2 regions of the Pseudobacteroides sp. genome follow, and region 2 is predicted to be linked to the other one. Evidence: riboswitches for the same ligand, from Rfam matches in the RefSeq annotation. Region 2 holds a riboswitch; the other holds the start of a gene.
What was found. Region 2 has a riboswitch for glycine ahead of glyA (serine hydroxymethyltransferase). Riboswitches for the same ligand answer to the same signal wherever they lie in the genome.
Positions count from the first base shown of each region.

Region 1: it holds a riboswitch for glycine, as region 2 does, so the genes downstream of both, VIO64_RS04805 (3-phosphoglycerate dehydrogenase family protein) here and glyA (serine hydroxymethyltransferase) in region 2, are expected to answer to the same signal.

Region 1 covers NZ_DATCTU010000032.1:52,348-67,783, forward strand. Annotated here, with positions in the region: gene VIO64_RS04795 (UvrD-helicase domain-containing protein) at 1-1,498, shown strand, start outside; gene VIO64_RS04800 (cohesin domain-containing protein) at 2,655-6,140, shown strand; glycine riboswitch at 6,373-6,493, shown strand; glycine riboswitch at 6,497-6,573, shown strand; gene VIO64_RS04805 (3-phosphoglycerate dehydrogenase family protein) at 6,694-7,860, shown strand; gene VIO64_RS04810 (A24 family peptidase) at 8,051-8,854, shown strand; gene VIO64_RS04815 (YifB family Mg chelatase-like AAA ATPase) at 8,962-10,497, shown strand; gene VIO64_RS04820 (substrate-binding domain-containing protein) at 10,520-12,601, shown strand; gene VIO64_RS04825 (sensor histidine kinase) at 12,697-13,893, shown strand; gene VIO64_RS04830 (DUF2161 family putative PD-(D/E)XK-type phosphodiesterase) at 13,979-14,704, shown strand; gene dprA (DNA-processing protein DprA) at 14,898-15,436, shown strand, end outside.
Region 2 covers NZ_DATCTU010000045.1:92,360-107,795, forward strand. Annotated here, with positions in the region: gene VIO64_RS08255 (hypothetical protein) at 1-1,948, shown strand, start outside; gene VIO64_RS08260 (copper amine oxidase N-terminal domain-containing protein) at 2,055-2,588, shown strand; gene VIO64_RS08265 (hypothetical protein) at 3,072-3,995, shown strand; gene VIO64_RS08270 (YbjQ family protein) at 4,095-4,418, opposite strand; glycine riboswitch at 4,601-4,710, shown strand; glycine riboswitch at 4,714-4,795, shown strand; gene glyA (serine hydroxymethyltransferase) at 4,913-6,148, shown strand; gene VIO64_RS08280 (replication-associated recombination protein A) at 6,250-7,608, shown strand; gene VIO64_RS08285 (hypothetical protein) at 7,610-7,786, shown strand; gene VIO64_RS08290 (Rrf2 family transcriptional regulator) at 7,901-8,350, shown strand; gene nifS (cysteine desulfurase NifS) at 8,438-9,628, shown strand; gene nifU (Fe-S cluster assembly scaffold protein NifU) at 9,621-10,079, shown strand; gene mnmA (tRNA 2-thiouridine(34) synthase MnmA) at 10,108-11,187, shown strand; gene VIO64_RS08310 (histidinol-phosphatase HisJ family protein) at 11,205-12,011, opposite strand; gene VIO64_RS08315 (peptidylprolyl isomerase) at 12,097-13,146, opposite strand; gene VIO64_RS08320 (3D domain-containing protein) at 13,523-14,728, opposite strand; gene VIO64_RS08325 (PilZ domain-containing protein) at 15,152-15,436, shown strand, end outside.

The DNA.
Region 1 (15,436 bases), on a different contig from region 2:
TTTCAGTGATGCTGATAATATTACCGCTGCATACAGAAATAAGTGCATTGAGCTTGGAGTGTTTGATTTTGCCATGGCTGTTGAGCTTTATAATAATTGCCTTATTACGGATGATTTCTATAGAGAGCAGCTATTTAAGAGGGTGCAGCATTTAATAATAGATAATCTTGAAGAGTGTGTGCCTACAGAGGTTGATTTTATCGAATTGCTTCTGCCTAATGTCAGGTCTTGTCTTTTCGGTTATAACCATGAGGGCGGGTATGGTCAGGTTTTCGGCAGCAGCCATGAGTATGTGAAGGAAAAGCTTTTGGGTAGGTGCAAGGTTATAAACCTTGATAGCTCTTTTACATGTCAAAGCTTTATGTATGAATTCTCAGACATGCTTTATGAATACATTGAGGGAAATACTGCCTTCAAAGCATCAAATAAAGCATTTGTTGAGAGGACCCAGCCTGTTGAACTTAGAAGTGAGATGTTAGAACTTATAGGTGATAAAATAGTAAAACTCATAAGGGAAGAGGGTTACCTTCCTTCGGATATAACAATTCTATCAACGTATGCAGACCCAGTTACTGAGTTTGTTATCGGAAGAATATTGGAAGCTAACGGTCTGACTTTAAACAATCACTCAAGAAAAAACAGAATAATAGATAACCCCTTTTCTCAGGCACTTATTACATTGGCTTTACTTTGTCATCCCTCATTCAATCTTCCCCCTAACAGGGATAATGTGAGAGCTTTAATAAGGCTGATATTAAAGATTGACCCAATAAGAAGCTCTATTCTAGCAGATGAGATTTGCAGGCAAAAGCCCTTTGCAAAGTTTCCTGATATTGAGTTTCCAGGTCTAGTAGAGAGAATAGGATACTATAATATAGAAAAATATGAATATATAAGAAATTGGATTGATGAATACAGGGAGCTAGAAAATAAGCTGCCGATAGATGCCTTTCTGCAGAAGGTTTTTCTTGAAATACTTGTATCCCATGATTTGTCCGATAATGATGTATTACAGGCAAAAAATCTCATAGATAGTGCTCAAACATTTGTCGAAATAGTATCGAGGTTTAAGAATATCAGTGTGGACAAGGGTTTTTTAGAAATGGTAAGAAGCGGGATTAAAGCTTCAGAGAGTATTTTTGAATTGGAGGAGAAATTGCAAGGCAATTCGGTTGTATTAACTACTCCTGTATCCTATCTATCATGCTCAATGACTTCTAAGGTTATTATATTAAGCAGTTTGAGCAGCAAAAATTGGACGCCTAGAAGCATTAAGGAATTAACTAATGTTCATGTTCTTTCTAAAACATGGGATGACAAATCTATATACACAGAAGAACTTGAGGAAAAAAATCAGAAGGAATATCTTGCTATGATCATGAGATCTGTACTTAAAAGATGCAAAGATAAAGTTATAACATTCGAATCCATTCTTTCAGCTAATGGATTTGAAAATGATGGTATTTTGGGGGAATATTTTGATGAAATTCTGGGATAGTTTATAATTTGTTTGAAATTCATAAGTCTTATCAAAAAATCAAAAAATAAATCATAAAAAAAACCGTGCAAATTGATTATAATAGATTATAGAGATTAGATATATATTTAGTTGATTCGTAATAATATTATTTTTTACATAGGGAAGCAATTGAGATATCGCTTGATTTCTTCCTTTTTGTTGTCCGTTTTTTCTTTAATTTTATATAAGGTGGTTAAGGAAGTAATATTAAACGAGTTACATACACTAATATATTTTAACGAGATCGGTTGTTACTGGGTTCTTCGTTGTATGTTTCATTGATTTACTTTTGCATTTATACGAGAAACAATGTTCGAGGGTTTAATTAATTTAGAGATATTAGTCTAGCTATGCATGAATTGATTGTTTTACTGCAGCGTTATTGTTTTTCGAACTTTGAAAAATTCATATGAGCATATAAATAGCTTTTATATAAAGTAATGCTGAATAATATTTAAGCTGTTAAGATTAACTATACACTAATAAATGATTTTTTTACTACTGATTATACAAAATTAAACATACTCTTTATTCGAACCAATAACACACTTCATTCTTGAAAGATATAAGTATTCTCAACTCCAAGCAGATATTAGATCTATTGGGTTATAATATTTATATTACCTATTGCTGATTTGATCCTGATTTATAACAATTTTCACATCTAGTACGAAATCCATACTTTACAATTTTTTAATAATTGATTATTGACTAAAAATTAATTCTTCAGGAATAAATAAACTGGTCTTTATTTAATAGATCAAATAATGATTGATATTATTTGAAAAAGGCAAATTAGAAAGATCGTTGATTAAATATAATTTTTCTGAAGATATTTGCGGTTTTGTTTTATAATGCGTACAAAAACCGCAAATTAATTTTTATTACTATTTTGAGAGGAGTGATATATCAACTTAACAAAAGCCAATACATTCTGTTGAGACTCCAAAAAGTTATATTAATAACAGAATACGGAAAGGATAGAGCATACAAATAGCCGCATATTTGCGACTGAGAATTAACAGAGAGAAAGACTAAGGGGTTTTACTTATCTTATCTAAGGGGTAAACTAGAAAAGTGCTTAAAGTTTCGTTTTATAAATAAGTACGGAACAAAATAAAGGGGGTTTATCTAAGTGAAAAAGAATAAAATATTTGCACTTGTTCTAATGATGGTTATGTTAGTTTCTAATTTGTTTCCAATTGTATCGTTTGCGGCCTCAGCAGTCAATGTAGTTATAGGCACAGCCGCAGGAGGTCAGGGTGATTCCGTAACTATACCTGTAAGTTTTCAAGGTATAACAGCCGGAATCAATAATTGCGATTTTAGATTGTCATTTGACAGCAATGCGATGGAGCTTGAAGAAGTTACACCTGGAATAATCGTGCCTAATGCTGTTGTAAATTTTTCTTCATATTGTGGTAAATCCGGAGTTGTTTCATTTTTATTCAGTGATTCAACACAAGGGTTATTACCGATTACCATCAACGGTCCTTTTGCCAATTTGAAATTTAAGATTAAGGATAACGCAGTAAGCGGAAATTATACTGTAAAAATGGATTCCGTAGGATCATTTTCAGACACAAGAGGCGGAAAGATCAATCCAGACTTCGCATCAGGTGCTTTGAATGTTAAGGGGGATGTAAAACAAACGCCTACACCTACAGCAGTTGTTACAGATGGCTTAAAGATATCGGTTGAATCAGCCGAGGCCGTTGCAGGTCAATCTGTTACAGTACCCATCAGTTTTAAAAATGTTCCAATTAGTGGAATAAATAACTGCGATTTTAGATTACAGTTCAACAGTGATGTTTTTGAAATGGAAAGCATTATTCCAGGTTCAATTATATACAATTCCTCAACAAATTTCTATTCTTATGCAAAGAGTAACGGAACAGTATCTTTCTTGTTTGCAGATGCTACACAAGGTTCAAATCAGATAAAGAATGACGGTTTGTTTGCAAGTGTAAAGCTAAAGGTAAAGGATAGTGCAGCTGCAGGGGATTACATGTTGGTATCCTCAAAAGTTGGGGCAATATCAAGCATTAGTCCATCTGAAGCATACAAGATGACACCGGTTGACGCATTTATAGATGGAGGTACTATTAAAGTATCTGCATCAAAAATTACACCAACACCGGCTACACCGACTCCTGTTGTTACAAATGCAAAGGTAAGCATTCAAATAGGAGACACAAATGGTGAGCCTGGAAATGAAATTTATATTCCAATAATATTTGAGAATATTCCTGAAACAGGAATTAACAATTGTGACTTCAAGGTTTCCTATGATAGCAACGTTTTACAAATAAAAGATGTTGAGGCTGGAGCTATAATTCCTTCTGCATTAACTGATTTTTCTGCCAATTACAGCAAGGCAGGACAGATATCAATCTTATACAGCGATGCTACTCAAGGGTCTAACCCGATTGTAACTAAGGGAATGTTTGCAAAAATCAAGGCAGTAATAAAAAGTACTGCAATAGCGGGTACATACGACATAAAAATCAGCAGTGTGGGTGCATGTTCAACAAAAAACATGCAATCTGTAAAAGTAACATCAACTAATGGTAATGTTACCATTGCTTCAATCAAGCCAAGTGCTACAATTACACCTACTCCTACACCTATAGTTTCTGAAAACAAGATTGATGTGACTGTAGGCAGCCAGCAGGGTGACGCTGGAAGTGTTGTAACTGTTCCGGTAAACTTCAGTGACGTACCTGCAAATGGGGTAAATAACTGTGACTTCAGACTTTCTTTTGACAGCAGTGTAATGGATATTGTTGAAGTAAAGGCTGGAGATATTATACCAAGTCCTCTGACTGACTTTGTTGTTAACAAGAGTGCAGGAATCATATCATTCCTGTACAGTGATGCAACTCAGGGTTTAAATCCTATAGTTAAAGATGGTGTTTTTGCAAATATCACCGTAAAAATTAAGGAAAATGCACCAGCAGGTAAATATCAGATCAAGTTTATCAAAGTGGGTTCTTTCTCCAGTAAGAATATGGTTGCTATAAAAGCCAGTACAAAAGATGGTGAATTAATTGTTAATAAGGCACAGAGTACACCAACAGCTACACCTACTGAAACCCCGGCAACACCTGTAAGTACTCCTACAAATGCTGCTGCATTAAAAGTAAAGGTTGATATTGGAAATGTTACAGTTGAAGGGCAGGAAGCCATAGTGCCTGTAAGCTTCACTAATGTACCTGAACAAGGTATAAATAATTGTGACTTTAGATTATCATTTGACAGCAGTGCATTAAGTATTACTAGTGTAACCCCAGGTGATATAGTAACTCTTCCAAGTGTTAACTTTACTTCAAACAGCAATAATGGAATTGTTGCATTCCTCTATAGTGATGTTACACAAGGTCAAAGTCCAATAATAAAAGACGGTGTCTTTGCAAATATCAAGTTTAAAGTTTTAAATCCTGATGTAACAGGAAATTACCAAATAACATTAAGTAGTATTGGTGCTTTCTCAAGTAAAAACATGGTTCGTGTTGAGCCTGTATTTACAAACGGAAAGGTGACTGTAATTGCTGTAAAGGCAACAGCAACTGCTACACCTACATATACTCCTACACCAACATCTACCTTCACACCGACACCAACAAGTACGCCAAAGCCAACAAGTACACCAAAGCCAACAAGTACACCAAAGCCAACAAGTACTCCAACGCCAACAAATACTCCAACACCAACAGTTACACCAACTGCTACTCCTACTAATCCGGCATTGAAAGTGAATGTAGAAATAGGCAATGGAAAAGGTAAGCCAGGTGATGTAATAGAGATTCCTGTTAACTTTAATGGTGTGCCTGCAAACGGTATAAACAACTGTGATTTCAAATTGATGTTCAATAAGGATGCACTTGAAATTATGAGCATAACAGCAGGATCAATAGTTCAGCTTCCTGTAGCCAATTTCTCATCCAATATTGATTCACAGGGGTATATATCATTCCTTTTCAGTGATGCAACTCAAGGCTCATTACAGATAGTTTCTGATGGAGTGTTTGCTGTAATAAAGGCTAAAATAAAGGATAATGCTACATCTGGGGATTGCAAGCTAAGCCTCAATCGTGTAGGGTCATTCTCAGCATTCTCAAACGGCAAAATATCCCAGATATTGCCATCCTTCGCAGAAGGAAAAGTAACTATTGCAGCAGCTGATCCTACGCCGACTCCAACTCCTGTCGCTGATGGATTAAGAGTTATTGTAGAGGACTTCAACGGTAAAGCAGGCAGCACTGTAACAGTACCGGTTAAATTCGAAGGGCTTACTGAAGAAGGATTAAATAACTGTGACTTTAGACTTTCTTACGATACTAGTGTTATGGAAGTAGTAAGTGTTGATGCTGGTTTAATTGCAACTTTACCAATAGTTAATTTTGTCGGTTATTTCGGAACTCCTGGTGCTATCTCATTCCTGTTTAACGATGCTACACAAGGATCCATGCCTATAAAGGAAAATGGGGTATTTGCCAACATAACATTAAAATTGAAAGCTGATGTCTCATCTGATTCCGACAGCTTAAAGATTTCTAAGATGGGATCATTCTCTGACCCAAGCCGTAAATCAATTAAGGCATCTGCAATTGTTGAATAACTAAATACTGAATATAAATAAAGTGTTATCTTAGTGAATTGACTTCACATAGCAATTTGGAGAAATTATCTTTAAACTGCTATGTGAAGTTTTTTAAATATTTAGGAAATTGTGTCGTATTCTACACCATAATTTTTTACGACAACATTAAGGTTGACTATAGGTAAAATTTGTTGACAACAATGGTATAGATTATTATAATTAAAGTTAATTGAATATTTAATATTATCGGATGATGGTTGAGGGAGAGTAACTGTTTGTTTTATTAATTATATTTAAGGGTTAAAGAGTTAATAACACATTCCGTTCACCGAAGGAGTCATACTCTCAGGTATAGAGACTTCAGCCGGACGAACCTCTGGAGAGACCAATATATGGCGCCGAAGGGGCAAGTTCCTGTTAAGGAAATAATCTCTCAGGCAAAAGGACAGAGCTAATTCACATTATTTATGTGTATTATTGTGTTTATCACAGGGGTCACTCTATTAGAGTTTGACTCCTTTATATTTGCATAAATTTTACTTAGTAAACAAACAAAAAGGGAGGGGCTTTTATGTTTAATATAAAAATGCTCAACGGTATTTCTGAAAAAGGATTGGAATTGCTGCCGGTGGATCATTACAAATTATCAAATGATGCAGAAAATCCGGATGCTATATTGGTTAGGAGTGCCAATATGCTAGAAATGGAGTTCGGACCCAACCTCAAGGCTATTGCAAGGGCAGGAGCAGGAGTAAACAATATTCCTATCGACAAGTGTACGCAAAAGGGAATAGTTGTTTTCAATACCCCAGGTGCGAATGCCAATGGAGTAAAGGAGCTTGTATTAGCATCATTATTTCTGTCATCCAGACGCATTTGCCAGGGAATTAACTGGGCTCAATCACTTAAAGGCAAGGGAGATGAGGTTCCTAAGTTGGTGGAAAAGGGCAAATCCCAATTTGATGGCCCTGAAATTAAGGGAAAAAGAATTGGCGTTATAGGTCTTGGAGCAATAGGCGTTATGGTTGCAAATGATGCTGTTTCATTGGGTATGGAAGTTATAGGATATGACCCTTTTATTTCGGTTAATGCGGCATGGGGGCTTTCAAGCAGTGTAATTAGAGCAACCAGCCTTGATCAGATTATGTCTACATGTGATTACATTACTGTACATGTTCCGCTTGGGTCTGAAACAAAAGGAATGTTCAATAAAGACAAGTTTGCTATAATGAAAAAGGGAGCAAGGGTAATAAATCTATCAAGAGGAGGTCTTGTTGTTAATAAAGACATGCTTGAGGCTCTGGAAAATGAAACTGTAGCATGCTATGTGACCGACTTCCCTGAAGATGAATTGATTGGAAATGATAAAGTCATTACTATACCTCATCTTGGAGCTTCAACACCTGAGTCGGAAGAAAACTGTGCTGTTATGGCTGTTAATCAGGTTAAGGACTATCTTGAAAGGGGTACAATCAAGAATTCAGTTAACTTCCCGGATTGTGATATGGTGAGATCAGGAAGCACAAGAATATTAACCGCACACGAAAATGTTCCTAACATGGTAGGACAGGTTACAACTATACTTGCTAACAATAAATTAAATATTGCAGACATGCTTACTCATCATAAAAACAATATTGGGTTTAATATGATTGACGTAGACGGAAAAGTAAATGAACAGATATATCAAGCTGTCAAGAGTATTCCTGGGATTAAGATGGTTAGAATTATTGAGTAATAAAGGCAGAAAGTTTGCAGGCCTTCTTTGAAGCAGCCTGCAAACTTTTTTGTATTTTAAGAAATTGTTGTCTATGTTATACCACTCTAAGGAATTATAGTTTACTATGACTTGAAAAGTAATCATTAATCCAATATAATAAAAATTGTATGATAGCACCGCCAATTAACAAACAGGAAGAGGGCTGCAAATGGCAATCGTATTATTATCAATTTTTAGTTTGTTCCTTGGAGTATTATTAAATATAATTGCATCAAGAATTCCTAAAGTAGTGGAAAATGACATTGAAGACGTTACATGGGCTTGGCCTTTTTGTAGATCATGCAGCACAAAGCTCAAACCGCTTCAAATGCTTTTCCCAATAAACCTCTTTTTACATCACGGAAGATGCGGCAAATGTGAAAGTAAAATATTTGGCAGACCCATTCAGATTACTCTGTTTGCCCTTGTTGTTTGTGTACTCTTGTATCTAAAGTTTGATTTTACAATACAGTTTTTTGCATTTCTTTATCTGATGTCAGTATTGATAGCAGTGTTTTTTATTGACATGGACTACTATATTATTCCTGACGATTTGTTGTTTGCAGGTCTGGGGGGTGCACTTCTGGTATTTGTCTATAATCTTTTTTATGAGTTTCCGATTTATATGGATAGAGCCTGGTGGAATCCTGTACTTGGGGGGGCCTCAGTTTCTCTTGTGCTTTTATTAATAGGAATAGTTGGCCTATTTATTTACAAGACAGAGGCAATGGGATTGGGAGATGTAAAGCTTTTCATACCAATTGGGATTTTCCTTGGCTGGCGGATGGTAATAGTGTCATTTATACTTTCAGCAATCATTGGCTCACTAATATCAATTGTGATGATGATAATCAGGCGTAAGAAGCTTAGAGAAGCTATACCATTTGGACCAGCTATCGTATTGGGTACTCTTGCCACCATCCTTTATGGTACTGATATATTAAATTGGTATTTACAGTTTAATAATTATTAAACAATCTTAAATTTTATCCGATAATAAATAAGTTAATATATGTTTTTATTATTTAAGTTTTACTGGCAGTTTATCATCCACCCAATTAATGAGGAGGCTGATCCCTTATGATTTCCAGAATTAAAAGCTGTGGATTGGTTGGCATTGATGGATATGTTGTGGAAATAGAAACTGATATAAGTAGCGGAATTCCCTCCTTTGATATTGTAGGGCTTGGTGATGCTGCTGTTCGGGAGTCAAAAGAACGAGTCAGGGCTGCCATAAAAAATTCAGGGATGGAATTTCCTGTGAGAAGGATTACTGTAAACCTATCCCCGGCAAGTATAAGAAAGGAAGGATCCCATTTTGATTTAGGCATCGCCTTGGGTATATTATCAGCCACAGAGCAGATAAATACAAGTGAAATACATAAATATATGTTTATAGGTGAGTTGTCACTAGACGGTCAAATAAGACCTGTTAATGGTGTTTTGCCTATGGCTGTGCGGGCAAGGGATGAAGGGATTGAAAACATAATACTATCAGTGGATAATGCTGAGGAAGCAGCAGTTGTCAAAGGGGTTAATGTTCTTCCGGCAGTGAATATTATCAATGTAATAAGGCACTTGAATAAAGATATGGAAATTAATCCCTACACTATAGATATCGATAGACTTTTTTGCAAAAACACCGAGGATGAACTTGATTTTTCTGATGTTAAGGGTCAGGAAAATGTTAAAAGAGCTTTGGAAGTGGCTGCGTCAGGTGGTCACAACTGTTTACTTATCGGAAGCCCAGGTTCTGGGAAAACTATGATTGCCAGAAGAATCCCTTCAATATTACCGTCCATGACATTTGAGGAAGCCCTTGAAGTTACTAAAATTCATAGTATAGCGGGAACTCTTCCTGCAAAGACACCACTTATGACTAGAAGACCTTTCAGATCTCCACATCATACAATATCACGCTATAGCCTTATAGGCGGAGGAAATGTCCCCAGACCTGGGGAAATCAGCCTTGCCCACTACGGAGTTTTGTTTTTGGATGAGGTACCGGAGTATGGCAAAGAAGCACTTGAGGTTATGAGACAGCCTTTGGAGGATGGTTATGTGACCATATCAAGATTGAGCGGAAGTATTTCATATCCTTCAAAAACAATGCTTGTTTGCTGTGGTAATCCGTGCAGATGCGGTAATTTACTGGATGAAAGCAAGGAATGTTGCTGTTCACCAAAGCAAGTACAGCAATATCTTGGAAAGATTTCAAGTCCCCTTATGGACAGAATTGATTTGCACATAGAAGTAGCTGGGGTACAATATGCAGACCTGGACAGTACCCAATCCGGGGAAAAATCCCATGTAATTAGAGATAGGGTAAATAAGACTAGAAAAATACAGGTTGAAAGATATAAAGGTCTTGGAATATTTTCCAATTCCCAACTGACTTCCTCCCTGATAAGCAAATACTGCAAACTGGATAATGAAGGAAAGGCACTTTTGAAAAACGCCTTTGAGCGATTGGGGCTAAGTGCAAGGGCACATAACAGAATATTAAAGGTAGCCCGCACAATTGCCGATATGGATGAGAGTGTTGATATCAAGCTACAGCATCTGGCTGAGGCAATTCAATATAGAAGTCTGGACAGAAAAGTCTGGGGAAGATAGAATTCTGAAAGGGAGATTATTTATGGGAAGAAGACCGAATATTGGTTTCTTTGTAAATGAAATTGATGGAGATTTTCAGACGCTTTTCTGGACGTCAATAAGAAAAGCGGCAGAGAAGCTGGATGTCAATCTGATCACTTATGAGGGAAGGATTCTATTTAATACTGATAATATAAGCGGAGAGCATAACATAGTTTACAAGCTTGCTGATGCTGCAAGACTTGATGGCCTTATAATAGCAACAGGGACTTTGATAAATAAGGTTTCAATGGACTGCTTTATTGACTATATCAAAGAGTTCCAAGGTATTCCAAAGGTCTCTATATATGAAAATATTCCGGGTGTACCCAGCATACTTGTGGATAACAAAAAAGGCATGAAAAGCTTAGTGGATCATTTGGTAAATTATCATAAATTTAGAAAGATCGGGTTTTTGAAGGGGCCTTTAAGTAATGATGAAGCCAATGTAAGGTTTAGTGCATACATAAGCGTTTTGGAAGAAAACAAGATCGAGGTTGACGATAAGATAATTTTTAGCGGTAACTTCCAGTCGGAGACCGGCTGGGAAACAGCAGAATATATAATAAAAAATAATATAAAAATTGATGCCCTTGTATGTGCCAATGATGAAATGGCAATTGGAGCCATTAAATATTTCAGAAGCATGAACCTTGATTATAAAGATAATTTTGTGGTATGCGGTTTTGATAATGCTCACAATTCGGCAATAATAACACCTTCACTGACCACTGTAAGTCAGCCTATGGACATGATATCCGAAAAGGCTATTGAGCTGCTTATTGAGGAGATTAACGGTACAGAAGTATCTGATGTGATAAAGCTTCCTACCTCCATGGTAGTAAGAGAATCCTGTGGATGTAGTTCAAATACCAATAGATCTTCTACCTTTTCGGATTTTTATATAAGGGCAATATCTAATTTTAAGATCCATGAAAATTTACAAACCTATAGCCTTGAAACACTTTATGATCTCTTAACAACAGCGTTAAAAAAGTTAAACATCAAAAGCTGTTTTATTATTAAATACCAGGAAGGACCCATAAATCTTAATAGCACTATACCGGATTTTTCAGAGCTTATGTATGCTTATTATGATAACGAAAGACAAGTATTACAGGACATGTTGTTTAAAACAAAGATGCTGGTGCCTGATAACTTTATACCTAATAACAGGCAGTTTACATATCTTGTAAAGCCATTGTTTTTTAATAGTGAACATTTTGGTTTTGTTTGTTTTGAGGTTGACAGTGATGATGTTATAAATTTTGAACTTTTAAGGGGACAGATAAGCAATACATTAAAAGGTGCACTTATGCTTTTAGAAAAGGAACGAATGAGTGAACAATTAAGTGAGCAGGAAAGAATGTCAACTTTAGGTCAGTTATTAATCAGCATAGCCAATAATATAAAATCACATATAATGACAATTGCAGGCTCAACCGTTGCACTGGATTCTCTGGTAGAAGAATATGAAAAGTCAATTGATGACAAATCCGTAACAATGGAAGATCATCACGATATAGCTAAAGATATGGGTTCGTGGATAGAAAGAATTGATTCTACTTTAAGGTATATGACTAATGTTTTGGATCAGATCAATGACCAGTACGCCAAGTTTACAACAAAAAATATGGACAGCTTTAGCATTAGCGACCTTATTGAAGGTATTAAGAATCATATAAGAAAGTCTGAAATTCTGAGTACTCAGAAAATTAATATAAAAATAGAAACGAATCCTGAATTGAGAATAGCAGGAGAAGTTATAAACTTGCTTCAGGTAATTGACAATATATTGATTAATGCAGCTCACGCCAATAAAGAGAATGATTCGGACATGATTGAAATAAGATTTGAGCAGTTAAAAGGCTGCATTCTTATTTCTGTTAAAGATTATGGAACTGGAATACCTGAGGGAATAAGGTCATCAATTTTTAAAAAGATGGTTACTACAAGAGGCAAAAACGCTACAGGTATCGGGCTTATGCTTTCATACTCTACAATAAAAGGAAGATTTGGCGGTGACTTATACTTTAACATAGATGATACAGCGGGAACAACGTTTTATATTAAGCTCTTTTTATAGAGCTTTTGATCAAGTCTAGGCACCATCAAAAAATAACTTCCGATATAAATTTATTAATCATGCCTCAGGAAATAACAAATAAGGAGTGACAGGATTTGAATACTTCTAGCATAATAAAAGTACTTATTCATAGCAATGATACATCTTTTTTGCCAGAGGAAAAAGAGCTTCTGCAAATGCATGAGGTAGATTTGCACTTTTTTAGCGACAAGCTGGATATGCAGGATGCATTAAAATCCGGTAATATAGATATGGTGATCCTAAGTACAAATAATCCTGATCATTCGGAAATGTCAATGATTGAGTCAATAAGGAATATAAGTTCTACAGTAGAAATAATTTTGTTGGTCGAAAGCGATGAATTATTCCCAAGTTTGGATATGTTTACGGCATACGATATACACAGCTGCTATATAAAATCAAGTTTAAAAAATAATTTGCTGATAGAAGTCCTTTCTGCAAAGAAATCATGCATGCAAAAAAGACAAATATGTGCCTTGCTAGAGGAGCAGCAGTCAATTAAAGTTAAGATGAAGGAAATACATGAAACCCTTATTGATAATGAGAGATTGTATTTCATAGGAAGAATAACAGGTAGTATATCTCATAATATGAAAACTCCGCTAATGTGTATCGGCACTTCCATCCAGACTCTTAGGGAACTTATAAATGAATACAACCTTTCTATTGGAGATCCTGCAGTTACAAATGAAGACCATAAAGAAATAGCAAAAGATATGGAATCCTATGCTACAAATATTCAGGAATACTATTTTTATCTTCGGGATTTGGTCCAAACCTTAAAGGATCAAACCGTCTCAAGGTCAATATCACCATACAATTCTTTTACAGCAGCCGATTTGATAAAGAGGCTTGGTATTATTATAAAAGATGAGCTGAAAATACATAAGTGCGTATTAAATCCTCAGTATAACATAAGTGATAATGCTTTATTTAAGGGAAGGCTTATAAGTCTTATTCAAGTTATAAACAACCTTATTATTAATTCCGCTCAGGCATATAAGGATGGGGGCATAATTGATCTGATGATAGATAAACAAGGGGATGAGATAAAAATACTAATAAAAGACTACGCTGGGGGAATTTCGGAGAATATAAAGGATAAACTGTTTAAGGAAATGGTCAGCACAAAGGGGAAAGACGGTACAGGACTCGGTATATACAGTTCATATCAGATTATAAAAACCGAGTTCAAAGGAGACATTAAGTTTGAATCCCATGAGGGTAAAGGAACCGCATTTACAATTTCCATTCCAAATGTAAATAATTAGTCGAGTTTATATAGTTGAAAATTAAGGCCAGTTATTCTATAATTTCTGTTGTAAATAAAATCATAGAATAATGAGGCCTGTTTTTATGGGAAAAGATTTTTTGGAAATTGATTTGTATAAACCTATACATGATTTGTTTGTGAAGGAAGGCTATGAGGTAAGGAGCGAGGCCCATTACTGTGATATATGTGCAACCAAGGATGAACAGCTGACAATAATTGAACTCAAGAGAAACTTAAGTGTTGAATTGCTAGCACAGGCAGTAAAGAGGCAAAAGCTTGGTGATTTTGTTTATATTGCTGTTCCCAAGCCAAAAAAGCTTATAGGTACATCCAAATGGAAAGATATATGCAATCTCATTAAAAGGCTTGAGTTAGGATTGATTCTTGTTTCATTAGAAGGCAAAAACCTTGTGGAAATTCCTATTTCACCAAAGCCCTTCGATTTTCAGGCGAGCAGACAAAAAAGTAAAGATAAAAGATTGAAGCTTGTTGAAGAGCTTAAGGGTAGAACTATGGAGCTGAATGTTGGCGGCAGCAGAGGAAAAAAACTTGTAACAGCTTATAAGGAAAACTCGCTTCATATAGCATGCTGCCTTAATATGTTCGGTCCAATGACAGCAAAAAAAATTACTCAATATGGAACAGACCCAAATAAAACGTGGAGTATTTTAAATAGAAACTTCTACGGTTGGTTCTATAAACATGAAAAAAGTGTTTATGGGCTCAGTGATGCGGGTAAAAGAGCACTTGATGAATACCCCGAACTGGCAGAGCATTATAAGAACAAAATACTTTATAATGATCAATAATTATATATCAGTTTTTAAATATTATAAGCATTTAAATAGTAATTAATATTTATCCAAATTTTTACGATATATATCTGTGGAACAATATAAAAAAATAAAACACTTAGTATTATAGTCATAAAGTTATTGTTATTTGTGTTTTGTATGGTATAATAGCCTAGTGATTGCATACTTCAATAAAAGAGGTATAAATATGGAAGATGAACTTATATATTGGGTTTGGTTAAATTCAATACCAGGATTAGGCAGCGTTAAATGCGGCCAGCTCCTCAAGTTTTTTGAGCATCCAAAGAATATATGGTGTGCTTCCGAGGCAGAATTAAATAAGGCATCCTTTCTGAATCGTCAAGGGATTAATTCCTTAATGAATGGAAAATACAGAGAAGATGCAATGAAACATTTAAAAGTAGCAAAAGAGCAGAAAATAAATATAATTACTATTAGAGATGAAAACTATCCATATTATTTGAAAAATATATATGATCCGCCGATAATTTTATTTGTAAGAGGGAATATACTAAAAAATGAAAAATGCATTGCAATAGTGGGGGCAAGAAGAGCAACCTCCTATGGGCAAAAGATGGCGGAGACCTTGTCTTATGCTTTAGCTGGTATTGGTTTGACGGTGGTTAGCGGCATGGCAAGAGGCATAGATACTAATGCACATAAGGGAGCAGTACAAACGGGAAGGACAATTGGAGTTTTAGGGTGTGGGACAGATATTGCATATCC
Region 2 (15,436 bases):
ATATTTTAATCTAACGAAAGACACTACATATTATATATCTATTTCAAATAACTTCAAAAGTTCAATATTCGATTATTCTTTTACTCTTGAAGGACCAATTGATGATGAAGGAAATTCAAAGGATACAGCAAAGGAAATCCAATTGGATAGTCCTATTGTAGGATATGCAAATTTACATTATGATATTGATTTCTTTTACTTTAAGCCTTCAGATACAGGAATATACTATATTGGTAATTATCCTTCAAGCAATTTGGTAATTATTGATTCCAATAACCTTAGTGCAAGAGTTAACTATAGTGGTGAAAAGGCGTATTTCAAGATGAAAAAAGCAGAAACATACTATATTATTGTTAGAAATGATGCGTATGCTTCATCCTTCGGATATTCATTCGAACTTAAAGAATCAAGTGAAGACGATTATGGAAATTCAGTAGAAACAGCAACAGAAATCCAATTGAATACCGAGATCAAAGGAGAAATCAATAACTGCGATGAAGATTATTTCTCCTTTAAACCATTAATAAGTGGTATGTACTGCATGGATAACATTAATACAAAAGTCAATCCCGGCATTGGTCCTTATACATATATGCGAAATGCTATAGGAATTCTGGATTCAGATGGCAATACAGTGAGCAAAGATTGCGGTGCTACTGACAATGTTTCAAAAGCTTATTTTTCTTTAGCCAAAGATAAAACATATTATATTTACATTAAAAATGACGTAGATCTAGCAACATTTAGCTATTCATTTACTTTAAAAGGACCAATTATAGATGACTTTGGGAATACACCCAGCTTTTCAAAAACATTGGGAAAGGAAGTTCCCGTATCTGGCAGAGTTGATTATTATGGCGATTGCGATACATTCAATTTAACAACTACCGTTAAAGGTTTGTATTGTATATCAGTGCCTGAGATTGACAGCAATGATATATATTTATATGATAAAAAAGGTAATATTATTGATAAGTATTATTATAAATTAGATACCTCTAATTTTTATTATTTTCTTCAGGAAAATCAAATTTACTTCATTGACATAAAATCGTATAAACACGTTGAACCTTATAATATTTGTATTTATCCACCACATGCAGATGACAATGGTAACACTATGAAAGAAGCTTCCATAGTACAAATTGGTGATACTAACGCTTCCATAAACTATCCGGAAGATTATGATGCATTTAAATTTATTCCTCCAACATCGGGTACGTACTATTTTAAAATAAAAACCGATATGAATTCTATCATAAAAATTTATGACACATATGGTATGTATATTCAATACGCGGATGTTGGTAACAATACTTTATGTTGTAATTTAATAGCTAATAATGTATATAATATTGTTGTCAATAACGAATCAATACTGTCAGTGGGTGATTATACACTTACAATCAGCAATACTTTGATACAGGACACATCCAAAATAACAGGGTATATCAAGCCGGACTTTACAGATAGCTTGTTGAATTCTTTAAGAGCTGGATTCAATATATCATTATCTGGTACTCAGTTTTCTGCTATATCTGATGAAAACGGGTATTTTGAAATTACAAATGTCCCCAGATCAGATAAAGGGTATGATATTGAGATAAGTAAGGATAACTATTTAAAGAGGAAGATAGAGGATGTTATTATAGATAATAACAATATTTCTATATCTCTGCCTGAATCGCCAATTGAGTTGTGGGTAGGGGATTTGGTTGGATCCCAAGATGGAGGCATTAATATTGCCGATATAATTCAACTTGCAAAAGCCTTTAATACTTCTAAAGGCGATTCTAATTATTTGGCGGATATGGATGTAGATAATAATTCAGTAATAAACATCACAGATATAATGGTTGTAGCAAGGCACTTCAATCAAACTATGGAAAGCTACCCCAAAATAAGTATTGTTGAGAAGTCACAACTAAGGGATGAAAACAGTGTGTAAAATATTTTTGTGCTAATCAATTATGTTTTATATTCTGATAGAATAAAAATAATAAAATTGTGGGGCGATAATATGTTTATTTTGAAAAAAAAGGTTAATTTCAGCAATGTTTGCTGTAATATTTACTTTGAATCTTACTATAGTACATGAAGCAGCTAATCCTATTACAGTAATAGTTAATAACAATATAGTTAAATTTGATGTGTTTCCGGTAATAGAGAATGGAAGGACACTTGTACCAGTAAGAGCGATCTTTGAGGCTCTCGGTGCTGTTGTTACCTGGAACGCGAATACGAGAACAGCAATAGGAGTAAAAGGTACTCGAACGGTTAATATCAAAGTAGATAGTACTGATGCAACTATAAACGGCATTCATAAAAAGCTTGATGTACCAGCCAAGATAATACAGAATAGGACATTGGTTCCGCTAAGATTTATCTCTGAGAGTCTTGGATCAATTGTATCATGGAACGGAGAAACAAGGACGGCAAAGATCACTGATAATAATACCCAAGTGCAAGAAAGCACTCAGACTACTAATTTCAATAGAATATCTTTAGATATTCCAGATGGATGGATATACTCAACTAATCCTGAAGCTGCATCAGGTACAGATCAGTACAACTGGAGATTACACTGATATGGAGAAGATTGTTAGAAGCATAAAATTGTTACCCCAAAATAGTACTAACGAAAAACATATCAAAGGGTAACGCACACGGACTAGTTTTGCAGTCATAGACGGACGCAATTATATTTATACAAACCTTGAAGATGTAGAACTGGAACGCATAGTTTATGAAAGACTTCCAACCTGAATATACCTTTGAGAATTATAAGCTAAAAGTCAACAAATACATAGAGGAAAATCTGCTTTAATGTAATTACAGGACTAAAACTGATATTTCCAGTTGATCTTCCACATAAATATTATCACTTATTAACAATGCGTACAATTATTAAACCTATTTTTACACAAAAATACCTCTAACAATGACATAGCCTTTGAAAATCAATATTAACTTGAACGAATTAGTTTAATAGCACATTTGGGTTATATATGTTATAATTAAAAATGATTTTAAAACCAAGTGAATATAAACTTTATTAATGAGGTGTTGGAATGATAGTTACTAACGAAAAGCACAAATTTATATCTGAAAGCTTGTCTGGTGAATTAAAGAAGCATGCAAAAAAGTTTCAGGACGAAAATAAGGAGTATCTTGAAGCTTCAATTAGAAATAATACTTATGACGAAGTATATACAAAAATGGTTTCCGATGTTGTTATTGAGTCATACGATGTGATGAACTCCTGGGAAAATATCGCCTATGAGGAAATCGGCGGTATGACACCTCTCCAGTATTTCGGAATTTTAAATAATTTATCTGATGTGATAGATTTGGTAGTTGCTTTTGAAGTTGAAAACGCAGGCATAATCCCCAATGGTCTGGCCAAACACATAAAGGCTAGTCAGGATAAACTTTTGGATGATTTGGTAGCCATGTTGAATTCTTTGGAATTGGATGAGCAAAAATGCATGAAATTTGGACAAAAGGCTGTAATGCACACCGCAGAAATAATTGGGGACACAAAATTATTAGAGCCTTTATTTAAGATAGTATCACAAATGGAAGATCAAAAGACTGATGCAAACACATTGACTGCAGTTATGAATGCCATACAGGCAATCGGAGAACCTGCTATCGAAAGAGTAGTAAGTGCGATTGAAAGCAGTGACAAAAAAGGTCAGGTTTATAGATTTCTGCTAATTAGTCTGGCAAGAATAGGTTCAAAAAACAAATCTGATGCTGTTTACAACCAATTAAAGAAATATTTTAAGGAAAGCAGCTACAAATTCATCGAAGCAAATGCTTTGGGTGTATATGGAGATAGAAGAGCATTACCTGCTATTAGGGGATATATAGAAAAAAATGCCCATAAAATTTCCAAATGGGAATATACACAGCTAAGAGAAGTATTAATCCAGTTTGGAGGAATGGTACAAGATTTTGACACTTATTTCTCCACAGTGAAGGATATGTAGACTTTAGTAATCACTATAATAAAAATAAGCCGATTTAGATATGGTTGAGTATAAGGGGGGCCTAAGGCCCCTTTCTCAATATATAGGGAATTAGGGTCTCTACTCTATTCTGACAGCCGTTCCATAGCATAAAACTTCGGTTATGCCTTGTGAAACCTCATTGGCGTCATATCTCATTCCGATTATGGCATTTGCACCAATCTGATCGGCATGCTGTACCATGATTTCAAACGCTTCCTGTCTGGCTCTTTCACATAATTCAGTATAGAGAGATATGTTTCCTCCAAATATACTTTGAATTCCTGCACCTATGTTTCCTACTATACTTCTCGAACGAACAGTGATGCCCCTTACAATGCCTAGGTAAGATACTACTTTTTTGTCATCAAATGAAAAAGTTGTTGTTATATAACGACGATCCATTGAATCCTCCTTAATTTGAATTTGTTTAGGCTTATTCTATATCATATGAGTACCATTATCAATTGATTTTTACATTCTAAAAGGATTTTACAACATTGGCATAAAAAAATTTAGGCATTTAATTGACATAAATTATTTTTGTTATTATAATTAATTTGTTAAAGATTAATAAAATATTGCGGATGAGTGTTATGGGAGAGATGCCTTTTAATATATAAGCTTTAGGTAAAAGTGATATATAAAGGCACACCGAAGAAGCTACACTTTCAGGTAAAAAGACTATAACAGGACGCACCTCTGGAGAGACCGTCAAGGCGCCGAAGGGGCAAGTTCGCCACAGATGATGTGGGAATAATCTCTCAGGCAAAAGGACAGAGTTAGGTGTATAATTGATTTCAGAGGTCAAATCATGTGGGTTTGGCTTTTTTTAATGTCTATAAAATCTATACATTTGATTAATCACATTTTATTTATAAATGCTTAGGAGGATTTTTATGTACAATATTGATGAAGTTTTAAAAATTGATCCAGAAGTTGCAAAGGCTATGAAAGACGAAGTTGGCCGTCAAAGGAACAAAATAGAGCTTATTGCATCTGAAAATTTTGTTAGCAATGCAGTTATGCAAGCTATGGGTACACCGCTTACAAATAAATATGCAGAGGGATATCCTGGAAAAAGATATTACGGAGGCTGCGAATTTGTAGATGAGGTAGAGAGGCTGGCAATCGAAAGGGCTAAGCAAATATTCGGAGCAGAGCATGCAAACGTTCAGCCCCACTCAGGCGCTCAGGCCAATATGGCGGTGTTTTTTGCAGTTTTAGAGCCAGGTGATACAGTATTAGGTATGAACCTTGCTCACGGCGGCCACTTAAGCCATGGAAGCCCTGTAAACATATCTGGTAAGTACTATAAGATAGTACCTTATGGAGTTAGAAACGACAACTTTAGAATAGATTATGAGGAATTAAGGAAGCTTGCAAAAGAAAACAATCCAAAGCTCATAGTTGCAGGTGCAAGTGCATATCCTAGAGAGTTGGATTTTAAGGCTTTTAGGGAAATTGCCGACGAGGTGGGAGCATACCTGATGGTGGATATGGCTCATATAGCAGGATTAATAGCTGCGGGTATCCATCCAAACCCTGTTCCTTATTCACATTTTGTTACAACTACTACCCACAAAACTTTAAGGGGACCTCGTGGAGGTATGATTCTTTGTAAGGAAGAGTATGCTAAAATGATAGACAAGGCAGTTTTTCCGGGTCTTCAGGGTGGACCTCTGATGCATGTGATTGCTGCGAAGGCTGTTAGCTTTAAAGAGGCAATGACAGATGAATTCAAAGTTTATCAGAATCAGGTAGTTAAGAATGCAAAGGTTCTTGCACAGAGCCTCATGGACAAAGGACTTAACATAGTTTCAGGCGGAACAGACAACCACCTTATGCTGATGGATTTGAGAAATATAAATGTTACAGGTAAAGAAGCTCAGTTTATGCTTGATGAGGTGTTCATAACAGTTAATAAAAACGGAATCCCCTTTGATACACAGAGTCCTTTCATAACAAGCGGTATAAGAATAGGTACCCCTGCTGTTACTTCAAGGGGCATGAAGGAAGAGGATATGAAGGAGATTGCAGAACTTATTCATATGACACTTACTGATTTTGACAACTCCAGGGAGAAGGTTGTTCAGAGGGTTGGCACTCTTTGCGGCAAATATCCACTTTATTAAAATAAATATCCATAGAAATGTATTTCAAGACTCAGGGAGGAGTACCTGAGTCTTGTTAACGTCTGGGGAAATTCGGCGATTGAAGGAGGGGGGATATATCAATGGAAAACTCGAAAGATGATACAAAAGAAAATACAAGAGAAGATTCAAGAGATAAAAAGGAACCCCTTGCATACAGAATGTGCCCGAGGACTATAGACGAATTTTTCGGACAGGAAGAAATTGTAGGGCAAGGAAGGCTTCTATACAGAATGATCAAGGCAGACAGAATAGCTTCAATCATACTATACGGGCCACCTGGCACTGGGAAAACTTCTCTTGCAAGGATAATCGCATCTACCACAAAGTCCAGGTTTGAAAAACTTAATGCGGTAACCTCGGGAGTGGCAGATATTAAACGGATTGCATCAGATACCCAAAACCCTATATTGAATCCTAACGGAAAGACTGTTTTGTTTGTAGATGAGATTCACAGATTCAATAAATCACAGCAGGACGCGTTGCTGCCATATGTGGAAAACGGCACGATTGTGCTTATAGGTGCAACTACTGAAAATCCGTTCTTTGAAGTAAATAAAGCTTTGATATCAAGATCCTCCGTCTTTATGCTTAAGCCCCTTGGCGTTGAGAGCCTGAAGAGCATAATAAAAAATGCACTTAAGGACAAAGATCGAGGACTGGGTAATTATGATGTAAAATTGGATGATGATGCACTTGATTATCTGGCAGAAATAAGCAACGGTGATGCAAGAACAGCACTAAATTCCATAGAGCTGGCTGTGCTTACATCTGAGCTTGATGAAAACGGTATAATTCACATCAGTTTGGCAACAATTGAAGAGTGTGTGCAAAAAAAGCATATTACATTTGATAAATCAGGCGAAAGTCATTATGACAATATAAGTGCTTTTATAAAATCAATGAGGGGCAGTGACCCTGATGCGGCAGTTTTTTATCTAGCAAGGGCAATATATGCAGGTGAAGATCCTGTGTTTTTGGCAAGGAGGATAATAATATGTGCATCGGAGGATGTTGGAATGGCAAATCCATCTGCACTACAAGTAGCTGTTGCTGCTGCAGAGGCGGTGAGAATGATCGGTATGCCGGAAGCCAGAATTATCCTGGCACATGCGGCAGTCATGGTTGCTACAAGCCCTAAGTCCAATTCCAGTTACAAGGCTATCGGCAAAGCATTAAGTGATGTTTCTACGAAGCGGACAGGAGAGGTTCCAATGCACTTAAGGAATGCACCTGCTAATGGAATGAAGGATTTGGGATATGGTCAAGGCTACAGGTATGCACATGACTATCAGGGGAATATTGTTGATCAGGAATACCTGCCGAAGGAAATGAGGGGTACGGTCTATTATGAACCGACAGCCAATGGATATGAGGCAAGAATAAAGGAATGGCTTGACAGATGGAAAAACAGAAACAAGGATAAAAGGGAGGGTCTATAAAATGAAAAGAGTTGTTGCATGGCTTTTGCTGGCTGGATTTGTTCTATTATTGGTCAATATAGTCTTTATTCATCTATATATGGTTCAAAGTCTTACTGTATATGCAATTGTTGCACTGACATACTGGTTTCTTTTAAGAAAAGATTTTAACAGCAAAAAAAGAGATAGAGAAGAATGATCGCTTATCTGCGAGGCGTAAAATTTTATAAATGTATTGACTAATTATATCCAAAGTGCTAATCTAATTACGAGAAATCCAAGTAATATACTTGGAATTGGAGGGTGTTAAAATATGAAGCTATCTACAAAGGGGAGATATGGTGTTAAAGCCATGCTTGATCTTGCACTCCATAGCTCTGAAGGAAACATTTCTCTTAAAAGCATAGCGGAGAGACAGGAATTATCAGAAAACTATCTTGAGCAGCTTTTTGCATCCCTTCGGAAAGCAGGGCTTGTAAAAAGTATAAGGGGAGCACAAGGGGGGTACATACTTTCAGATAAACCTGACAAAATATCGGTAGGATCTGTATTAAGGGCATTAGAAGGTTCTCTTGCACCGGTAAGCTGTGTCAGTGGGGATAATGAATCTTCTTGTGACAGGTATGGCTTCTGCGTCACAAAAATGATATGGGAAAAAATGATGAATGGGGTAAATGAGGTAGTTGATTCCATATCTTTGCAGGACCTTATCAATGAGTACCACAGGCTTAATAAAAATGATGATATAATGTACTTTATCTGATAAGAGATTAATCACTTTTTATTAATGATGTTTAATAAATAATTATTTTGGGAAAACATAAACAATAACGGTTAAGGAGAAAATGCTATGGGAGAAAAACTTATATATATGGATCATGCTGCAACGACTTATGTTAAACCTGAGGTAGTTGAAGCTATGACTCCATTTTTTACTAATAGCTTCGGCAATGCTTCTTCCATATATACAATTGGAAGAGAGAGCAAAAAGGCGATAGAAGAGTCAAGAGAAAAGGTGGCTGATGCAATCGGTGCCCAGGCAAGAGAGATATTTTTTACGGGATCCGGGACCGAAGCAGACAATTGGGCTATCAAAGGCGTAGCATATGCAAATAAAGCTAGGGGAAACCACATTATAACGACAAGTATTGAACATCATGCTGTTCTTCATACATGCCAGTATCTCGAAAATGACGGCTTTGAGGTAACATATCTGCCTGTTGATGAGTTCGGGCTTGTGACACCCCAGCAGGTTGCCGATGCGATACGGCCAAACACCATACTTATAACAATAATGTTTGCAAATAACGAAATCGGAACTGTGCAGCCAATTGCAGAAATAGGGAAGATTGCAAGGGAAAAGGGAATATATTTCCACACTGATGCTGTTCAGGCCATTGGTAATATACATGTAAATGTAAAGGAAATGAATATTGATCTCATGTCAATTTCATCCCATAAGTTCTATGGGCCAAAGGGAGTAGGTGCACTCTATGTAAGAAAGGGAGTAAAGCTTGTTTCCTTTATACATGGGGGTGCCCAGGAGAGAGGAAGAAGAGCCAGTACAGAAAACATACCGGGTATCGTCGGATTTGGTAAGGCAATTGAGCTTGCAACGGCCAATCTTGATGAATACAATAAAAAGATTATGGCATTAAGGGATAGGACCATAGAAGAGGTAATGAAAAAAATACCTTTTGTAAAATTAAACGGACACAGGGAAAAGAGATTACCTGGAAACGTGAATTTTTCATTTGAATTTATTGAGGGGGAATCACTCTTATTGATGCTTGATATGAAAGGCATTGCGGCTTCAAGCGGTTCAGCATGTACTTCCGGATCTTTAGATCCTTCCCATGTCCTATTAGCTATAGGTTTACCGCATGAAATAGCACATGGGTCATTGAGACTTACCTATGGTGAGGAAAACACCAATGAAGATGTTGATAAGCTGCTGGAAGTACTGCCTGTTATTGTTGAAAGATTGAGAGAAATGTCACCATTATATGAAAATGTGAAGAGAGGTAATAAAAATGTATAGCGATAAAGTTATGGATCATTTTATGAACCCTAGAAATGTAGGGGAGATTGAAGATGCTGACGGAGTTGGTCAAGTAGGTAATGCTAAATGCGGAGACATAATGAAAATGTATCTTAAGATAGATAATGGTGTGATAGTAGATGCTAAATTCAAGACATTTGGGTGCGGTGCTGCTGTTGCAACCAGTAGTATGTCTACTGAGCTTGTTGTAGGAAAGACTATTGAAGAAGCCCTTCAGATCACAAACAAGGCTGTGGCTGAAGCGTTGGATGGACTTCCGCCTGCAAAGATGCACTGTTCAAATCTGGCAGAAGAAGCAATAAGGGCTGCTATTGAAGATTATAAGAGGAAAAACGGATTATTGGATGAATGTGATTCGGCTTCTGCTTGCGGAAGGCGTTGTGATGATATACATCATGATCACCACGAGCACGATGAAGACGACGAATGATATAATGGGAAAGGCAGCATAAGCTATAATGGATAAGAAAAAGGTAATGTTGGGTATGAGCGGCGGTGTTGACAGTTCTGTAGCAGCCGCTTGTCTTTTGGAAAAAGGATATGATGTAATAGGGGTTACCATGCAAATTTGGCCTGATATGGATGAGGACAGGCAAAAGAGCGAGGGCGGCTGTTGCTCTTTATCAGCGGTGGATGATGCGAGATGGGTAGCAAACAAGCTTGGAATACCATATTATGTTATGAACTTCAAAAGTGTTTTTGAAAAAAAGGTTATTGACTACTTTGTAAACGAATACATAAGCGGAAGGACTCCAAACCCATGTATTGCCTGCAATAGGCATGTAAAGTTTGAAGAAATGCTGGGGAAAGCCAAATCTATGGGAATAGACTATATAGCAACAGGTCACTATGCCAGGATTGAATATGACTCAGATAGAAAGAGATACCTTCTTAAAAAATCAGCTACAAGTGCAAAGGATCAAACCTATGCACTCTATACAATGACGCAGGATCAACTTGCTCATACTTTGATGCCGATAGGTGAATACACAAAGGATCAGGTCAGGGAAATGGCAAAGGAAATAGGCCTTGCTGTAGCCTCAAAGCCTGACAGCCAGGAAATATGCTTTGTTGAAGACAATGATTACGGTAGATTTATAGAAGAGAAGAACGGTACCAAAATCAAGCCAGGGAACTTTGTGGATATTGACGGAAATGTTTTAGGGAGGCACAAAGGGATTGTCCACTACACTGTAGGACAAAGGAAGGGACTTGGTATAGCATTTGGAAAGCCCATGTTTGTTGTGGGGATTGATACTAACAAAAACCAGGTTATATTAGGTGAGGGAAATCAGGTTTTCAGAGATTCGCTTACAGCATTTGACCTAAACTTTATTTCCATAGAAGGCCTTGACGGTGAGATGAGGGTAAGTGCAAAAATCAGGTATTCAGCAAAGGAAGCACCTGCTGTAATCAGCCCTTTAGAAGGCGGACGGGTCAAGGTTTTGTTTGACACTCCCCAAAGAGCTGTTACACCGGGCCAATCGGTTGTTTTCTATGATGGGGATACAGTTGTTGGCGGAGGAGTTATTGAATAAAAAGTTGGAAAAAATCGCTATGTGATTTTTTCCAATACAGGTTTTCTATTTTCATAATGTGCAATATAATTAAAGCCTATATCAGATAAGGCTTTTTTTATTTCAGCGAAATTCCAAGCGATATGCTCAGGTGTATGTGCATCAGAGCCTGTTGTGATAATTTCCCCTCCAAGCTCTCTATATCTTTTAATTATATCCAGGTCGGGGATAGGTGTTCCTAATGTGCGGTAGCCGGAGGTATTGATTTCAATTCCCTTGCCTTTTTCAATAACTCCCTTTAAAATGCTGTCCAATATGTCGCTATAATCATCATATTTTAGAGATTTGTCGTCATAATTGCAGTATCTCCTTATATAGCCGATATGCCCTATAACGTCAAAATCGTCAAAGTTGTTCAGTCCATTGAGAATTTCAGAGAGATACCTGTTAAATGCAGTCTTTTTGTCAGGATTGCACCTAAAGTATTCTCCGTAATAAGGATCAATCCCTCCTATAACATGTATTGAAGCGATAACAAAATCAAAGTCGTATTTTTTTACCACTTCACCTGTAGCATCAATTACATGAGGCTGCAAGCCTACCTCAATACCTTTTAGCACCTTTAAACGGGAAGAGAATGAGGATTTAAGGCCATCCATAGTCTTTGAGTACTCATCGAAATCAATTAGGAATTTGATGTCGAAGTTCGGATAATCTATGTCAAGATGATCTGTGAAGGCAATACCTGCCAAGCCTTTGTCAATAGCTGTGACGCAGGCAATATTTGTATCCGTTTCGCTGTCACCGGAAAATGAACTGTGAACGTGTGAATCAAACATTTTCATAAGCAAATCCTTTCTATGCAAGACTAAAAACAGTTTATCAAAAAATGGAACTACGTTTTGTAGTTCCATTTTGGTAACGTGTTATTTAGATTTGAACATTATCTATGGCAGCCTGATCTTTTGTAAGGCTGTATTCCTTTTCGGTTTTCCACTTATCAATCTTGGCCTTTATGCTCTCTGACTGAAGGGTTGCTCTAATATTTTCCTTTTCATTTTCGAAGTAGGTACCAGATTTGATAAACTTAATAATATGGTATCCATGTATGCTTTTAACCATTCCTATGTCGCCTTCTTTTACACTGGGGTTAAACGCAAAGTCTTCAAACTCTTGAACCATTTGATTCTTTCCAAAGGAATATTGTCCGTTCTTATCCTTTGAGCCCGGGTCTTCCGAATACTGCTTGACCAGAGCATCAAAGTCTTCACCTGCTTTTGCCTTGCTCAAAATATCATTTGCAAGCTTTTCTTTTTCTTTAAGCTTATCGGCTGGAAGCGGCTGATTTGTGGCTTGATCCTTAGTCATGACAAGCACATGTTTAACTGTTCTCATTTCAGTGTTATATTTAGGCTCGTCCTTACCATAGCGAGCCTTTATTTGTTCATCAGTGACGTTCATACCTTTGACTATATCACCAGCATATTTGTTATATGCAAGATAGTAGTCCTTATAAATTGCCTCGTATTCATCGATGGATACACTGAACTTTTCCTTTACCTTCTTGTCAGCATCCTCTCTCTTGCCGGCACCTTCCGACTGAATAAGCTCGTCAACAGTTGCTTTTATTTGGGTCAAGTCAGCTTCTTCCAATTTATACTTTTCTTTCTTTGCATTTATTAAAAGTATCTTTAACTCATGAAGCTTGTCAATAGCCTTATTTTTTGCTATCGTCTTACGTGGTTCATTTCCTTCCTTACCATCCCAGAACGCCTTCTTTGCTACTGCATCCTTATCTGCAACACCGCCTGTACCTTCCATATCCATCTTTACCAGTCCAAGAAAGAACTTGTACTCAGTTGATGTAACCTTTTCGTTTCCAACATCTGCAACAGAATCAGAAAGTTTTGAAGAGCATGCTGCAAGATTGAAAACAATCAGTAAACTCATTAAAACCAGAAAAACTCTTGATGACTTCATAAATTACCCCCGTTTTTAAATTTATATATCTATGATAGACACAATATTGTCAGTTGAATGATTAAAATATTATTTCGAAATTGCAAGCTTGTACAATAATAAGCTTTAAATATCTGTAAGCTTACAAATGATGAAAACTATATTTTATTTATTCCTGACATAATAAAAGTGATCAACCTTTACATTTGTCTGTCGTAAATCCTTACAGACCATACGCTTCGACAAATGTAAGATTAATTACACTTTTTGTATATTAAAAATGATAAATGCTTAACACTTTTAATATAGTTACATTATAAACGAAAAAATAATAATTAGAAATAGAAAAAGATAACTTTTTATATAATATTTAAAATTAGCTCTGCCTTAGAGCATATTAATCCAATACATATACATTAACAACCTGAACGCCGAATTTCCTAGCAAGGCTGTTAACTGTGCGATCTCCAGGGCTGTCTTCCCCAAAGAAGATATCAATTTTATTTCCTTTTATTTTACTTCCTGTATCTTCTGCAATATAAATCCCGTTTAAATTTTTATAAGCTTCAGGGAATGATATATATACCTTGCTTCTTAAAGGAATAATACTCGGGTCAACAGCAATGGTTCTACCTATTGTAGCTCTCGTTCCCGTTTTGGTAATCCCATAAGCAGGGTGGGAAGGACTTTTGCCGCAGCTTTTAACAGATAAATCATATGCGGTGGCCACCATTTGCATTTTTGTACTGCTGCTTTTTATGATGTCACTCGTATCCTCCCTTTGCTCGGCAGACCTTGAAATAATACTCTTTGGTGCTTTTGATGCAGCGTTTTTATTTGTTTTAGTACTTGAGTCAGCAGCTTTCTTTTTATTTTCAGAGGATAAAATGTTATTCAGGGCATTTTTATCAATTACCTTATTTTTAGCATTGTTTGTAGAATATATATCATAATAGCTGTAAAAATTATAATCTGACATAATTTGATTGTCAAATACAGGCTTTTTATTTTCAGTCAGCGGCCCAATCTCATTATCCAAGTTGACTGAAACAACCGATTTGCAATCTGCAGCAGTATATATTGCATCTGAACCTGTAGTTGTTGCAATATTATTGAATATCACAATAGAGCCAATAACAATAAAAACTGGCACAGGTATAATAAATTTGTGTTTTTTTACAAACAATAGTAAAACTGTCGGATCAATATCCTCTTTATATATTCTTCGAGATAAGTCCGATAGCTTCCCAAAATTAATTTTAGAGGGTATCAATCCCCTGTGATCTATGCTTTTAAGATAGGAAGTAGCTTCGGATACTGTATTGAAGCACTTCTTTTTGACAGTAATGCCAGCCTTTTTTAGCTTATGGATATAATCTAAAATTGAAGAAGTAGAATTATTCAAGCGGCTTAGAAAATTATCAAGGATACTTGAAGTCGATATTTCTTCTTCTGCACTCTTTAGTATATCCTCCAGGACGTCGGGACAACTTAAATTTGATATGTTTTCATTGCTTATAAATCTGGATAAATATTTGGTGCTTTTACTGTCGGCTGCATTTGAATTATTATTGCTATGAGTACTGCTAAATTCCTTATTCACTCGAAAACCTCCATAATACTAAGTGTTGGAATAATATTAGGGCATGAATGAAAAATTACTTCCGTTTTTGAGCGGGTGTTGACGAGTTAAGTCAACATATGAGCGAAATTTATAGCGGAAGTTATTTTTGACCATGACTAAACTTAATTTTTGGATATGTTTTCTTTTGTAAAAATTTTAAATATAATAAATATTATAAAACATATTTACCAGTTTTTAAAGTATTTTTTTCCTTGGAATTATTTTTTAAGGCCATAATGAAAAAATACTGTACAAATCGGACAAAACTGAACAAAGAAAGCTTATTGACCGTATCAGTACTCTTTGCTAAAATTATAATTATTAAAGATTAATTAGAGAATTCAAGGGATATTTTTGGGGATTGAACTTGAAATTGACATAGTGTTGTCAATGGGGGGCTTTATGTATAGCAGTTTTAATATTAGAATGAGTAAACTGTTTAAAAAAAAGGAAGATGACCTTCCTTTCAGACCTGGCACAGTTGTGAGTATTAAGCATGAGATTTTTCCGGAACCGGTTTTAAGTCTTGTACAGGAGACAGATGGGAAATATCTTTATATTGCTTATCCAAAAGAATTTAAAAGTTATAGTATTCAGTTGGGTGATCCCATTTGCTGCAGGATTAAAAATATTGACTGTGAATATTTGATAGAGAGCAGTATAAATAATATCAGCATTGTATATCCT